Regions from separate parts of the Dictyoglomus sp. LHC4 genome, predicted to be linked through region 2. Evidence: riboswitches for the same ligand, from Rfam matches in the RefSeq annotation. Region 2 holds a riboswitch; the other holds the start of a gene.
What was found. A riboswitch is a leader RNA that binds a small molecule or an ion and turns the genes downstream of it on or off. The one in region 2 is predicted to bind thiamine pyrophosphate.

Region 1 (6,851 bases), 360 kb from region 2:
GAAAAACTCCCCTCCCCATCATCTTTTTACACAGAAAACTCTTTATATGAGCTTTTAGGAGCTCCACAAACAGGACATTTCTCTGGTGGCTCACCTTCTACAGTATGTCCACAGACTGGGCATATATAAATTTTTTCTGCTGTATAATCTTCGTTTTTCTCCACTAATTCCTTCGCCTTTTTATACATTTCAGCATGTATTTTTTCTGCTTCCCAAGCAAATCTGGTGCTTCTTTCTGCTCCTTTTTCATTCTGGAACAAAGCAGTATTGTTATACACTGGGTACATCTCTTCTATTTCAAAGGTCTCTCCTTCTATACATTGCATAATATTTTCTGCCATCTGTCCACTTATAAGTCCAAGTTCTCTATAATGGTTTTTTGCATGGATATACTCTGCATAGGCTATTGCTTTAAAAAGATTTGCAAGCCTAACTAAACCCTTTTTCTCAGCCTCTTCAGCAAAAATCATATATTTCATATGAGCCATACTTTCTCCTGCAAAAGCCTCATGAAGAAACTTTTCACTCATCTTTCTCATATTTTCTTACCCCCTTTATTCATTTCTTTATTTATAATTATAACAATTTTTTATCTAATACTCAAAAATTAATTTAACTATCTTTTTCTTATCTTAATCTCAAAAGCTCTTCTTGGATTTTCTATTAGAAATTTATTTATTATCTCTTGAGAAATATTTCTATTGATTAGCTCGGGTATCAGTTTGTAAAAAATATCAGTATAACCTCTTATTTATTGTCTTTCCCTATCCCTTTCTCCTACAGTATACCAACCAGCATCATGGGAAAGAAGTATTCTATCTTCAAATCCTTCTTTTATAACCTTCTCTATCAACCAAGCATAGTAATAAATGGGTCTTGCACCAATCGAATCGTATTCAAGCCATACTCCTTTTTTTAATAACATTAAATGTACATCAAAATCCTCTATACCATCAGCATGCACCACTATAAGAGCATTTGGATCCAAACCTTCATTTACAATTATATCCGTTGTTTCCATAGCACAAACAGCTTCTCCAGTATGACATGCAATAGTAAGACCTGTTTCAAGATGGGTTATAACAGTAGCTATTATAAGTTTTTTATCTAAATCACTGAGAGGTCCAAGATTTACTGCAGTCTTTATAAATCCTGGTTTTATATCCGTATCTTCAATACCTTCTTTCCACTCTTTAATAAACATTTCTGCCATTTTTTCTGCAGTTTCCCCATAATATTTTTTGGGAACATGTTTTCCATTACCTGCTCCATAAAATCCCGTATTTGTAACAATATTTAAACCTGAAAGTTCAGAAAGAATTTTTAATGTCTTAACATCCCTTCCTACATATTTAGGGGTACATTCAAAAAAAGTTTTAACACCCAAATTCTTTATTTCTAATAAATAAGGCAACATGTTATTGATAATATCGGACCTTATAGAATTTGTTATCTCTATCTGATCTTCTGCAGAAGAAAAATCCACAAGAAGGTGTTCATGTACTAAAGTGAGGCCTAAACTTTCCCCATCTATAGCACCCTTTACAGTCATAATCATAAAAATTTACCTCCTTAAAAAATTTACTCACTAAGTTTAGTATAACAGAAGATTAGTTTTAGATCTTTATTTAAAAAATTTAAAAGGATATAATTTAAACATGAGAAAGTTTATTAAGCCTAAAATAGTTTTAAGTTCATGTCTAAATTTAGAACCCGTAAGATATAATGGAGAAACCATTAAAGATCCCTTTGTTATAAAACTTAGAGAATATTGTGAGATAATTTCTGTATGTCCTGAAGTATCCATTGGCCTCGGAGTACCAAGAAACAAGATTATAGTTTATAAAGAAAAAGACAACTATGGTATTTATCAACCCAGCAAAGATTTAGATTTAACTCAAGATATGTTAAATTTTACATATAATTTTTTATCAAATCTTCCACAAGTTGATGGCTTTCTATTAAAAAATAAATCACCTTCCTGTGGAGTTTCCAATACACTTATATATGCAGATAAATCTGGTAAGGAATTTTACTTCAAAGGGAAAGGAATATTTGCTCAAATAATATTAGAAAAATTTCCAAATCTACCTATAGAAGATGAAGGAAGATTAAGAAATAGAGAAATAAGAGAAAGATATCTGATAAGAATTTTTAGTCTATCTGAATTGAGAAATCTTGAAAATCAACTAAAAAATATATCCCAACTTATAGATTTTCATCAAAAACATAAATTTTTATTAATGGCCTTTTCACAAAAACATTTAAAAATTATGGGAAACTTAATAGGAAATTATAATAAAGAAAAACCGTTGGAAGATATTAAAAAACCGTATTCTAATCTATTTAAAGAGGCCTTATCCTCAGCATTAAAGAGGGGAAATCAAGCTAACGTCTTACTCCATATTTTTGGACATTTTTCTAAAAAATTAAAAGAAGGAGAAAAATCCCATTTTCTCTTTTTAATTGAAAAATACAGAAAGGGAAAAATAGAAATAAAGATACTTCGTGAAATAATCAAATCCTGGGCTTACAGATTTGACGATCAATATATTATGAATCAAACCTATTTAGAACCTTATCCTGAAGATCTTGAAGAATCTTAATAAATACTAAGGGGGACATTCTTATGAAAAATCAAGGTTGGCTTCTTAAAGAAATAAAAAGGTTAGAACTTATTGAAACACCTTATCCGTCAAAAAATGATGATGAAGTATTATTAGAAGTAATCTATGCAGGAATTTGTGGATCTGATCTTCATGCCTACCTGGGAGAACACCCCTTTGTAAAACCAGGCATTGTTTTAGGCCACGAATTTGTTGGAAAAGTAATTGATAAAGGAGAAAAAGTAAAAAATGTGAATTTAGGAGATTATGTTGTAATTGAACCAAGTTTAACATGTGGGAAATGTTACAATTGTACCCACGGAAGATATAATATTTGTAAAAATTTGGATGTAATTGGATGTACAAAAACTAACGGTGGATTCCAAAGATACATATCAATTCCCTCTCACAAGGTATATTCAATAAACGATATTCCTTTAAAAAGGGCTGTCTTAACAGAACCTTTAGCAGTAGCTGTTCATGGGGTTAGAAGATCAAGTTTCAAGCCAGGAGACGAAGTATTAGTTATAGGTAGTGGTCCTATTGGACTTCTTACTACCATATTTCTATATCTATCATCGCCTAAAAAGATCGTAGTTGTAGATCCTATTGAAAATAGATTAAAACTTGCAAAAGGTTTATGCCCCAACATTATACCTACAAAGCCAGATGAGTTAACAAATTCCCTCTTTACCCAAGAAGGCCCTGACGTAACCTTTGAATGTGTAGGCATAGATCAAACAATAAATATGGCTATTGAAAATGCAAGAAAAGGAACAGATATAATCCTTGTTGGTGTTCCTAAGGAAATATCTTTAGCTAAGCTTATTTATATTCAAGACAGAGAACTAAACTTAAAAGGCTCCCTTATGTATACAAGAGACGATTACCTAATTGCTATAGATTTACTAAGGAAAAATCAAGTAGATTACGAAAGATTAATCTCCCATATCTACCCATTTGAGCAGGTAAATAAAGCTTTTGAAGATATTATTAATGAGAAAGAAAAATATCTAAAGGTAATAATTGAAATGGAAAAATAAAGTAAAAAACAATAAAAAATTGTAAATATTTTACTCAAGCATTATTCTAACATTTAAATGTTTTTTCTCTTACTTTTGTTACAAAAAAATATGTAATTATTTACAAACTCTTTACTACGTGATATGCTTTTTAAAGGAAGTTTAAACAAAGGAGGGTACATAAATATATGAAAAAACTAAAACTCCTAAACATATTACTTCTGTCTTTAATCTTTATAAGTTTTATTTCAGGCTGTACTAAAACAACTGATATATCTAATAATACATTACTAGAAGATATAAAACTAGAAGATATAAATAAGGCACCCAGTACATATGACATAAAGGGGGTTAATAATCCCCACATTTGGTTTGATTCACAAGCATATTCTGCCCTTGATACTATAAAAAGCTATGGTTTTAATACAGTTAGAATTGTATGGCAAACAAATGGATCAGCCTCAAGACTGAAACAGATAATTGATAGATGTAAAAGCTTAGGTCTTAAACCCATTCCTGAATTGCATGACGTTACAGGTAGTACATCTACTAGTGATTTAGATAGAATGGTATCTTGGTGGATAAATAATAAATCATATATCGCCAGTGATGTATGGATTAACATTGCAAATGAGTGGGGACCAAGAAACAGTACCGTTTGGAGAGATGCTTACAAAAACGCTGTAAGCAGAATGAGAAATGCTGGAATAAATAATGTATTAGTAATCGATTCCGGTGGATGGGGACAAGATGACCAAGATATTTTAAAATATGCCTTAGATGTATTAAATTCCGATCCATTAAAGAATACTGTCTTTAGTATACACATGTATGGAGAATGGAATGACAATAGTAAAATATATAATTTTTTGTCTACATGTAAGAACCTTGGTATTCCTATCATTGTAGGTGAATTTGGATATAACTATAATAATGGTAATAACAATCTTGGATGTAAAGTTGATGCTTTATACCTAATGCAAACCTGTAGAAATCTTGGAATAGGCTTTATTGCATGGTCATGGACAGGCAATAATAGTGAAAATGCATGGCTTGATATGACTTCTCCTTCAGATTGGAGGACTCTAACTTATTGGGGCAAAATGGTAGTGTACGAAAAAGATCCAAATGCTGGAAATTCATCAGTATTATATAATTTTGAGGGTAGTACTCAAAATTGGGCAGGTACAAATGTAGCTGGAGGGCCATGGTCCGTAAATGAATGGGCTTACAATGGAAGTTATTCTTTAAAAGCTGATGTAGACTTAGGTACAGGTAAGCAATTTTACCTTTGCATAATTTCAAATCATAATTTTTCTGGAAAAACAAAACTAAAAGCAGTGGTAAGACATGCAGCCTGGGGTAATCAAGGAACAGGCATGCAAGCCAAATTATATATAAAGGTGGGAAGTGATTGGAAATGGTATGATGGAGGTACTGTTAATATTAACTCAAATACATCAGGGAATGTATTAACTTTAAATCTATCAGGAATTTCAGGACTAAATGACGTAAGAGAATTAGGAGTTCAATTTTTATCTGGCAGTGGATCATCAGGAAGATCTGCTATTTACCTTGATTATGTAACTATTGAATAAAATAACTTTATTTTGTGGTATAATTATTAAAAATTGAAGATAGGGTTTCCAGGGGAGCTGAGGGGAAAAGCTCGGCTGAGAGGAGGTCTATAATCCCGACCTCGACCCTTAGAACCTGACCCGGGTAATACCGGCGGAGGGAGTAGAAATTATTGAAATTTAGAGGACCGCTTGGTAATATCCGGGCGGTCCTTTAAGTTTTATATGGAGGTGAAATTTATATGTTAGTAAACGATATAGAACTAGAGTACAAGGGAAATATTAAAGGACTCCTTTTAAAACTTGAATATCCTTTAGAAAAAATTGCTGTTCTTGTTAACGGAGAACTTATTAAAAAAGAAGATTGGGAAGAATATTATCTTAAAGATGAAGATTATGTGGAAATAGTATCCTTAGTAGGAGGGGGTTAAGAAGAATATGCAGTTTGAAGTTGGTGGAAAAATAATAAACAATAGGTTATTTGTTGGAACTGGAAAATTACCAGATTACAGCATTATCAAAAATATGTATGAGGAACTCAAAATAGAAGTATTTGTCGTAGCAGTGAGAAGAATAAATACAGATATAAATAAAGGTAACTCTATATTAGATTTTATTCCAAGAGATGCTACCATCATGATAAATACCTCTGGGGCAAGAAATCATAAAGAAGCTGTAAAAATAGCCCTTATCGGCAGAGAAATTACAGGATCAAACTGGGTTAAGATCGAAATCACAGGAGAAACGAAGTATCTTCTACCAGATAATGAAGAGACAATTAAAGCATCAGAAATTTTAGTAAAAGAAGGCTTTAAAGTATTTCCATATATATCACCTGATCTTATAATTGCTAAAAAACTCGAAGAAAATGGAGTTTCAGCAGTAATGCCTTTAGGATCTCCTATAGGTAGTAATAAGGGCATTGATTCAGAAATACTAATTAAAGCAATAATTAATGAAATTTCTATTCCTGTAATAATAGACGCAGGAATTGGTAAACCTTCCCACGCCGCAAAAGCTATGGAGTTAGGAGCTGATGCTGTACTTATAAATACAGCCATAGCTACTTCAAAAGATCCCTTAAATATGGCAAGGGCTTTTTATTATGCTGTAAAAGCTGGAAGATTGGCATATGAAATAGGACTTCCGGAAGAAAAAGATTACGCAAGTGCCAGCTCTCCCCTTCATGATCTCATTAAAAGTTTGGATTAATAGGTGAACCAATGCTAGAAAGAGTTCTAAATTGGGCTGATAATTTTTTAGAAGAAATTAGAAAAGAAAAGAAAAAGTATGATATAAGGAAAATTTTAAAAAAGGAAGAAATAAACGAAGAAGAACTTTATATTCTACTATCTGATACAGACGACAATAATCTTGTACTTATGGCGGAAAAGTCAAAAAAACTTACAGAAAGATACTATGGAAAAGTTATCACTCTATTTACCCCTCTTTACCTTTCTAATTATTGTCTTTCATCATGTAAATATTGTGGTTTTTCTATAGAAAACAAGATAAAAAGAATAAGATTAAACAAAGAAGAATTAATTGAAGAATATAAACACATAAAAAATTTTGGAATTGATAGTATTTTGTTATTAACAGGATGTGATAGGATCAATACACCTTTTGAATATATACTCTCTGCT
Region 2 (6,851 bases):
AAAAAAATTTCAATGATTTTGAAAAATAAAGACTATATATTTTAACATAAAAGCTTATTTTTTGTGTAGGTGTATTACAAAGAGTGTCCCTTCAGAAATTTTTATTTTTGCTTGTGGTAAAACGAATTCATTACTTATTCCTCTTGTAAGATTTCTATATAAGGGTTCATTTTGTAATGGGTATTTTAAGCCTTCTAAAAAGATCCCATCAACTACATCTGATAAGGGAATAAGGGAGAGTTTATCTCCCTTGTTCCCCCAAAATATTCTTTCTTCTTCCCCTTTCATAAGATATATATTTAAGTTTTTATCTATTACATATGGCTCTATGCCCATATCTTTTACTTTTTCTAAAAAGAATAGATTAGAAAGTAAATGGTCAATTCTTCCCCCCAATAGTCCAATAAAATATATTTCTTGGGGGTTGAATTTTATAGCTTCTCTTACAGCTAATTCTAAATCAGTTTCATCTTTTTCTTTTGGATAGATTTTCCACTCTATTTTTTTATTCTCAAACTTTTTAAATATATCTTCTGTTAATGAATCTAAATCACCTATAATTATGTCAGGAGTTATATCAAACCTTAATGCCAATTTAGTACCACCGTTAGCACAAATAATTTTGTCGACAGGAAATATAGTTCCTATATCATTTATATCTAAAGTGCTTTCTCCATTTGCAAAAATTACTATTTTCATAGATTCTTTTATTATATCTCACTTTCTTTTAATCTGGGGTATATAAGTAGTATTAATGGTAAACATACAAAAGTACTAGGTACAACTACAAAAAGATTATATATTAGGGAGTAAATCCATGCAGGTGTCCCAGGTGGAGCATATTGGGAAAAGAAAATCACGCCTGACAGGAAATGAGCAAATAATCTTCCAAGACCACCAATAAATACTCCAAGTTCTATGGGTTCTTGGGTCTTTCTGAGGACTGCACCATAAATTAAAAGTAATGCCCCAAGAATACCTGCAACTATTAAAACTATTCTTGAAATTGGGAACCACTTCAACTTAAATTCTAAATCTTTAATATCCTCTTCTATATTAGTTTTTTCTTCACCTTGGGCAGATTGAAGTTTTAATTTTAACTCTTCAAGAGTTTTTTGAGCTTGAGGAAGTTCATTAGATATATTAACCACAAACAGAATTGAACCTGCTAAGAAAAGTAAAGCTATAAAAAAGGTAATTATTTTTGAGGCCTTAACCTTTTTTGCTATTCCTGAAAGGCCTATTAAACTAAAAGCAATGGGATAATCTAATAAATATTGGGCCCAATGAACAACATACATATCTTGTAAAGAGTGTATAACCCCATATACTAATCCTACTAAAATACCTGATAATGTTCCCCATCTTAAAGCAAAGATAAAGAGAGGAAGCATTTGCATACTTATACTTCCACCTTGAGGCATAGCTCCTATTCGCAAATACCAAAGAAGTAGAGATAAAGCTATGGATAGAGCACCCTCTGTAAGAAGCCTTACAGGCTTTTGAGACATTATGAAGCACCTCCTATATTAAAATTTAAGGTTCCCTCGCCAGCATAGTGGAAGGGAACCTTAAATTTTATAAATCTTAAATATATTATACTTTTTTATCCTTAGCCCTTCCCTACGCTGGCATTACCCAGATCAGGTTCAAAGGGTCGGTAGCTTCCACTACCCTCTCAGCCTCGGATTCAGAGGCTCCCCCGGGAACCTTTTTTCTTTTAATCTGTAATTATATCATAAATTTTCTGATTTTTCTCTTAATAGTTTTTCCAGCTTTTCTATTCTATTTTCAAGGTACTCAATTCTTGATTTTAGTTCTTCAATTAAACTTAGTTCAGGGTCTGGGATATTACCATGTTCTAACATTTCCTTAGGAGTTAATTTTCTCCCCTCTTGAACTATAACTCTTCCTGGTACTCCCACAACTGTACAATTGGGGGGGACAGACTTTAATACTACAGATCCAGCACCTATTCTTGTATTGTCTCCTATAGTTATTGGACCAAGAACTTTTGCTCCTGCTCCTATAACCACATTGTTGCCTATTGTAGGATGTCTTTTACCCTTTTCTTTACCTGTTCCTCCTAAGGTAACACCTTGGTATATGAGTACATTATCTCCAATTTCTGTTGTTTCACCTATTACTACCCCCATACCATGATCAATAAAGAAACCTTTACCAATCTTTGCTCCAGGATGAATCTCTATTCCTGTTAAAAGTCTATTGAGATGGGAAATTAAACGTGGAATAACTGGTATTTTTAATTTCCAAAGAAAATGGGCTAATCTATGTAATAATATAGCATGAAAACCCGGATAACAAAGTATTACTTCTAAAAAACTTCTTGCAGCAGGATCCTTTTCAAATACAGCCTTATAGTCTGCAACTATTGTTTCAATTATTTTAAGCATTTTTTCACCCCATCCTTCATAAATTATACCAATTTGATATAAAATAACATAAAAATAAAAAATTTTCTACCAAGAGTTTTTGTTATTGAAAATTTATAGTATAATATCATCTAAAAATAGGAAAGGCTGTGAAGGGAAATAGTATCTACCAAATAGCAAGATAACAGAGAGGTTGGTATTAGCTGTAAACTAGCCATCTTGCAGGTAGTGAATGGGGCCTCGAGCCTTGGAACGAAAGGGAAAATATATCTCCGAGTAGTCTCCAACGGGTTAGCCTCCGTTAAGTGGGCAAAGAGTTGGGGTATATCTACCTCAATTAAGGTGGTACCACGAGAACAAGCCTTCTCGTCTTTTGTGGATGAGGAGGCTTTAATTTTTATTAGGGGAGGTTTTTAATGTATGAGTCAGTATAAGTATATTTTAGAAGAGTCAAAACTTCCTAAGGATTGGTACAACATTATACCTGATCTTCCTTTTCCGCTACCTCCTGTAGTTCATCCTGCAACATTACAGCCTGTTAAGCCTGAAGATCTTGCACCTATTTTTCCCTTGGAGTTAATTAAACAAGAAGTGAGTCAAGAAAGGTATATTCCTATTCCTGAAGAAGTGTTAGATATTTATAAGCTTTGGAGACCCACACCTTTGTATAGAGCTGTAAATTTGGAAAAATATTTAGATACTCCAGCACATATATATTATAAATATGAAGGGGTTAGTCCTCCAGGAAGCCATAAACCAAATACTGCAGTAGCTCAAGCTTTCTACAATAAACTGGAAGGTGTAAAAAGATTAACTACAGAGACTGGAGCAGGCCAATGGGGCTCTGCTTTATCTATGGCATGCAATTTCTTTAAGTTAGAATGCAAGGTATATATGGTTAAAGTAAGTTATTATCAGAAACCTTATAGAAGATCCTTAATGGAAATATGGGGTGCAAAGGTTGTACCAAGCCCAAGTCAAGATACGGAAGCTGGAAGAAGAATTTTAGAGAAAGATCCAGATTCTCCTGGTTCATTAGGTATCGCTATTAGTGAAGCAGTAGAAGATGCAGTTAAAAGAGATGATACAAAATACTCACTTGGTAGCGTACTTAATCATGTACTTTTACATCAGACCATAATTGGAGAAGAAGCTTTGTTGCAGATGGAAATGGCAGAAGAATTTCCTGATGTGATTATAGGATGTGTGGGTGGGGGAAGTAATTTTGCAGGTCTTTCTTTTTCTTTTGTAAGAGAAAAATTTAAGGGTAAAAAGATTAGAATTATTGCTGTAGAACCCGAATCTTGCCCAAGTCTTACAAAAGGTATATATACATATGATTTTGGTGATGTGGCTAAAATGACCCCTCTTTTAAAGATGTACACACTTGGACATAATTTTATTCCTCCTTCTATTCATGCAGGAGGTTTACGTTATCATGGAATGGCACCTTTGGTAAGTGCTCTTTACCATAATGGATATATTGAGGCTGTAGCATATCCTCAAACAAAAGTATTTGAAGCAGGAGTTCTTTTTGCAAGGACGGAGGGTATTGTACCAGCACCAGAATCTTGCCATGCTATAAGAGCAGCTATTGATGAGGCTTTGGATGCCAAGGAAAAAGGAGAAAGAAGAGTAATATTATTTAACCTTAGTGGTCACGGTTTCTTTGATCTTTCTGCCTATGATCAATATTTAACAGGTAGACTGGAAGATTATTCTTATCCCAAGGAAAAGGTTGAAGAAGCACTTAAGGATCTACCTAAGATTTAAGCTATTTGAAGAGGGGAGAATTTAAGATTTCTCCCCTCTACTTTTTAAATTACACTTAAGCTCTTGAAATTTATAGAAGAATATAATATAATTTTCGTTGAAAGTTGGGCCCGTAGCTCAACGGCAGAGCAGCCGGCTCATAACCGGTTGGTTCTAGGTTCGAATCCTGGCGGGCCCACCATTTTTTATTTTTATGTAATTTTCATTATAAATCCTTTTTGATTTTAGTTAATGGATGAAAGGAAAGAAGAAGATAAATATTCTTTTTGTAAAACACTTTAATTAGTGAAAGAGTTTTAAATGAAAACCCAATTTTAGCCTCTAAAAAGGTAGGCAAACCTTAATCCCATAGTGATGTATTTATCGTTTTATCTTTGGCTGTTTTAAACTCTACATATCATTATAAGGTTCAAAAAGTTGCAACGGAGATTTTACATGAGTTAATTAAGAAAGTTGGGAAAGTATTTTTTTCAAAGAAAAGAAGTGAGATAGAAGGGGTTAATAGTTAATGGAACTAGATTTGGTTATAGAAAAGTATGTATTTGAGTGACTCTGTGGGACATCTTAAAAACTTTCATTACTTGTTATAGAACTTATATAATTTGGGGTATATGGGAGAATGGGAAAAATGATAAGATATTTGTAGATTCTAATACTGTATTTTAGAATTTCCGGAAGGTTCCTTTATAGTTATTGACAAAAATTTCTTTTTGTATTACTTTATCATTAGCAAACTTGGGCGGATAGCTCAGCGGTTAGAGTGCCTGCTTCACAAGCAGGAGGTCGTAGGTTCAAATCCTACTCCGCCCACCATCTTTAATTAATTTTAATTACTATTGACCCAAATCTGATCCATATTTTCTATTCTTAATTTTATATAATATATATTAGAATAAGCAGAAAAAAGCTAAAAAATACCATACTTTTTGGATTCATGGGTAATGAAAGTGTAGGAATTATAATTTCTACAAAGAGTTAAAAATAAACTTAAAGATTTGAAAAAAATGTACCTGAAATAAAGAAAGAAAATAGTAAAAGAGATATGGCTATTAAAGCAAAACATATTTTTCTATAGGTAAAACAATTTGAATTGAGAGATTTATTAGATGTAATCAAAGATGTTCTTAATGAAGAAGACCCATTATTTCTTTTATAAGACCATTAACGATTGAAAACATAGAAAAAATATCTAAAATAAAAGTTTCAAAGTTAACTCTTACTAAAATGTCAGAGATAGATGAAGACATGTGATTTTAAATCATATATATTGAATAGCTAAACTTTTCTTAGAAAAAAAGAGTTCTTTTAGTGAGATCATAAAAAGGTTACCTGAAGTTTTTAATCCTCTTTTTGACAAGACTTTGGAAAAACGTAAAATAATTAAAGAGAAAGCTAATAAAATTTTTCAATAAATCAATAATAAAAGGGAACAGAAGATGAATAGAAGCTTTGTAATTGATACTACAAAGAGTCCATATGCGAGATTAAAGACAATACCTATATCCTCTGTAAAGGTATCTGGTTTTTGGGGGAAAAGAATAATAACACTACACGATGTTACCTTACCAGAGCAATATAGACTATTGGAAGAGACACAAAGATTTTACAACTTTAGAAGAGCAGCAGGAAAAGTAGAAGGGGACTATTATGGTTTTTTCTTTAATGATACAGATGTATATAAATGGCAAGAAGCAGTATCATTTTCCTTTGCATCTTATGGAAGAGATGAAAATTTAGAAAAGATATTAGATCAAACCATAGAGGAAGTAGCAGAAGCCCAAGATGAAGACGGATATTTAGATGCCTATTTTACCTTTGAAAGAAAAAGGTACAGATGGACAAACCTAAAAGACATGCATGAACTATATTGTGCAGGACATTTAATACAAGCAGGAATTGCGCATCACAGATCAACGGGAAAAGACACTTTGTTAGACATTGCAAAAAGATTTGCGGACCATATAGACCATGTATTTGGGTCAGACAAAAAAGAAGGCACATGTGGACATCCCGAGATAGAGATGGCACTTGTAGAACTATACAGAGAGACAGGAGATAAAAGATACTTAAATCTTGCAAAATTCTTTATAGATGAAAGAGGAAGAGGACTAATAGGCGGAGAAACATATCACATAGACCACAAACCATTCAGAGAACTCACCGAAATTATAGGACATGCAGTAAGAGCCTTATATCTAAACTGTGGAGCTACAGATCTCTATTTAGACACAGGAGAAAAAGAGCTAATGGAGGCATTAGAAAGATTATGGAAAAATTTTGTAGAAAGGAAGATGTATATAACAGGAGGTGCAGGAGCAAGACATGAAGGAGAAGCCTTTGGAGAAGAGTACGAACTACCAAATATTACAGCATATGCAGAGACATGTGCAGCAATAGGAAGTTTCATGTGGAATTTTAGGATGCTACTTGCAAAAGGGGAAAGAAGATTTGCAGATATAATGGAACAAACATTATACAATGGATTACTATCAGGGATATCTCTGAATGGTAAAGAATACTTTTATGTAAACCCATTAGAAGACAATGGAGAACACAGAAGAAAGCCATGGTTTGCATGTGCTTGTTGTCCACCAAACATAGCAAGATTAATAGCATCAATACCGGGATACTTTTACACTACATCAGAAGAAGGAATATGGGTTCATTTATATGGAGAGAATGAAG

Region 1: another riboswitch for thiamine pyrophosphate. It lies ahead of thiS (sulfur carrier protein ThiS); the one in region 2 lies ahead of ACY3JO_RS06915 (energy-coupled thiamine transporter ThiT).

What each region holds. Positions count from the first base shown of each region.
Region 1 is NZ_CM143707.1:1,733,896-1,740,746, forward strand. Features, by position in the region: gene ACY3JO_RS08815 (rubrerythrin family protein) at 27-539, opposite strand; gene ACY3JO_RS08820 (phosphotriesterase family protein) at 752-1,558, opposite strand; gene ACY3JO_RS08825 (YbgA family protein) at 1,659-2,606, shown strand; gene ACY3JO_RS08830 (zinc-dependent alcohol dehydrogenase) at 2,630-3,649, shown strand; gene ACY3JO_RS08835 (cellulase family glycosylhydrolase) at 3,817-5,226, shown strand; TPP riboswitch at 5,267-5,385, shown strand; gene thiS (sulfur carrier protein ThiS) at 5,442-5,636, shown strand; gene ACY3JO_RS08845 (HisA/HisF-related TIM barrel protein) at 5,644-6,417, shown strand; gene thiH (2-iminoacetate synthase ThiH) at 6,429-6,851, shown strand, end outside.
Region 2 is NZ_CM143707.1:1,371,717-1,378,567, reverse strand. Features, by position in the region: gene ACY3JO_RS06920 (thiamine diphosphokinase) at 55-699, opposite strand; gene ACY3JO_RS06915 (energy-coupled thiamine transporter ThiT) at 711-1,511, opposite strand; TPP riboswitch at 1,604-1,714, opposite strand; gene cysE (serine O-acetyltransferase) at 1,737-2,405, opposite strand; T-box leader at 2,534-2,770, shown strand; gene ACY3JO_RS06905 (TrpB-like pyridoxal phosphate-dependent enzyme) at 2,814-4,166, shown strand; tRNA gene ACY3JO_RS06900 (tRNA-Ile) at 4,273-4,347, shown strand; tRNA gene ACY3JO_RS06895 (tRNA-Val) at 4,904-4,979, shown strand; gene ACY3JO_RS06890 (glycoside hydrolase family 127 protein) at 5,603-6,851, shown strand, end outside.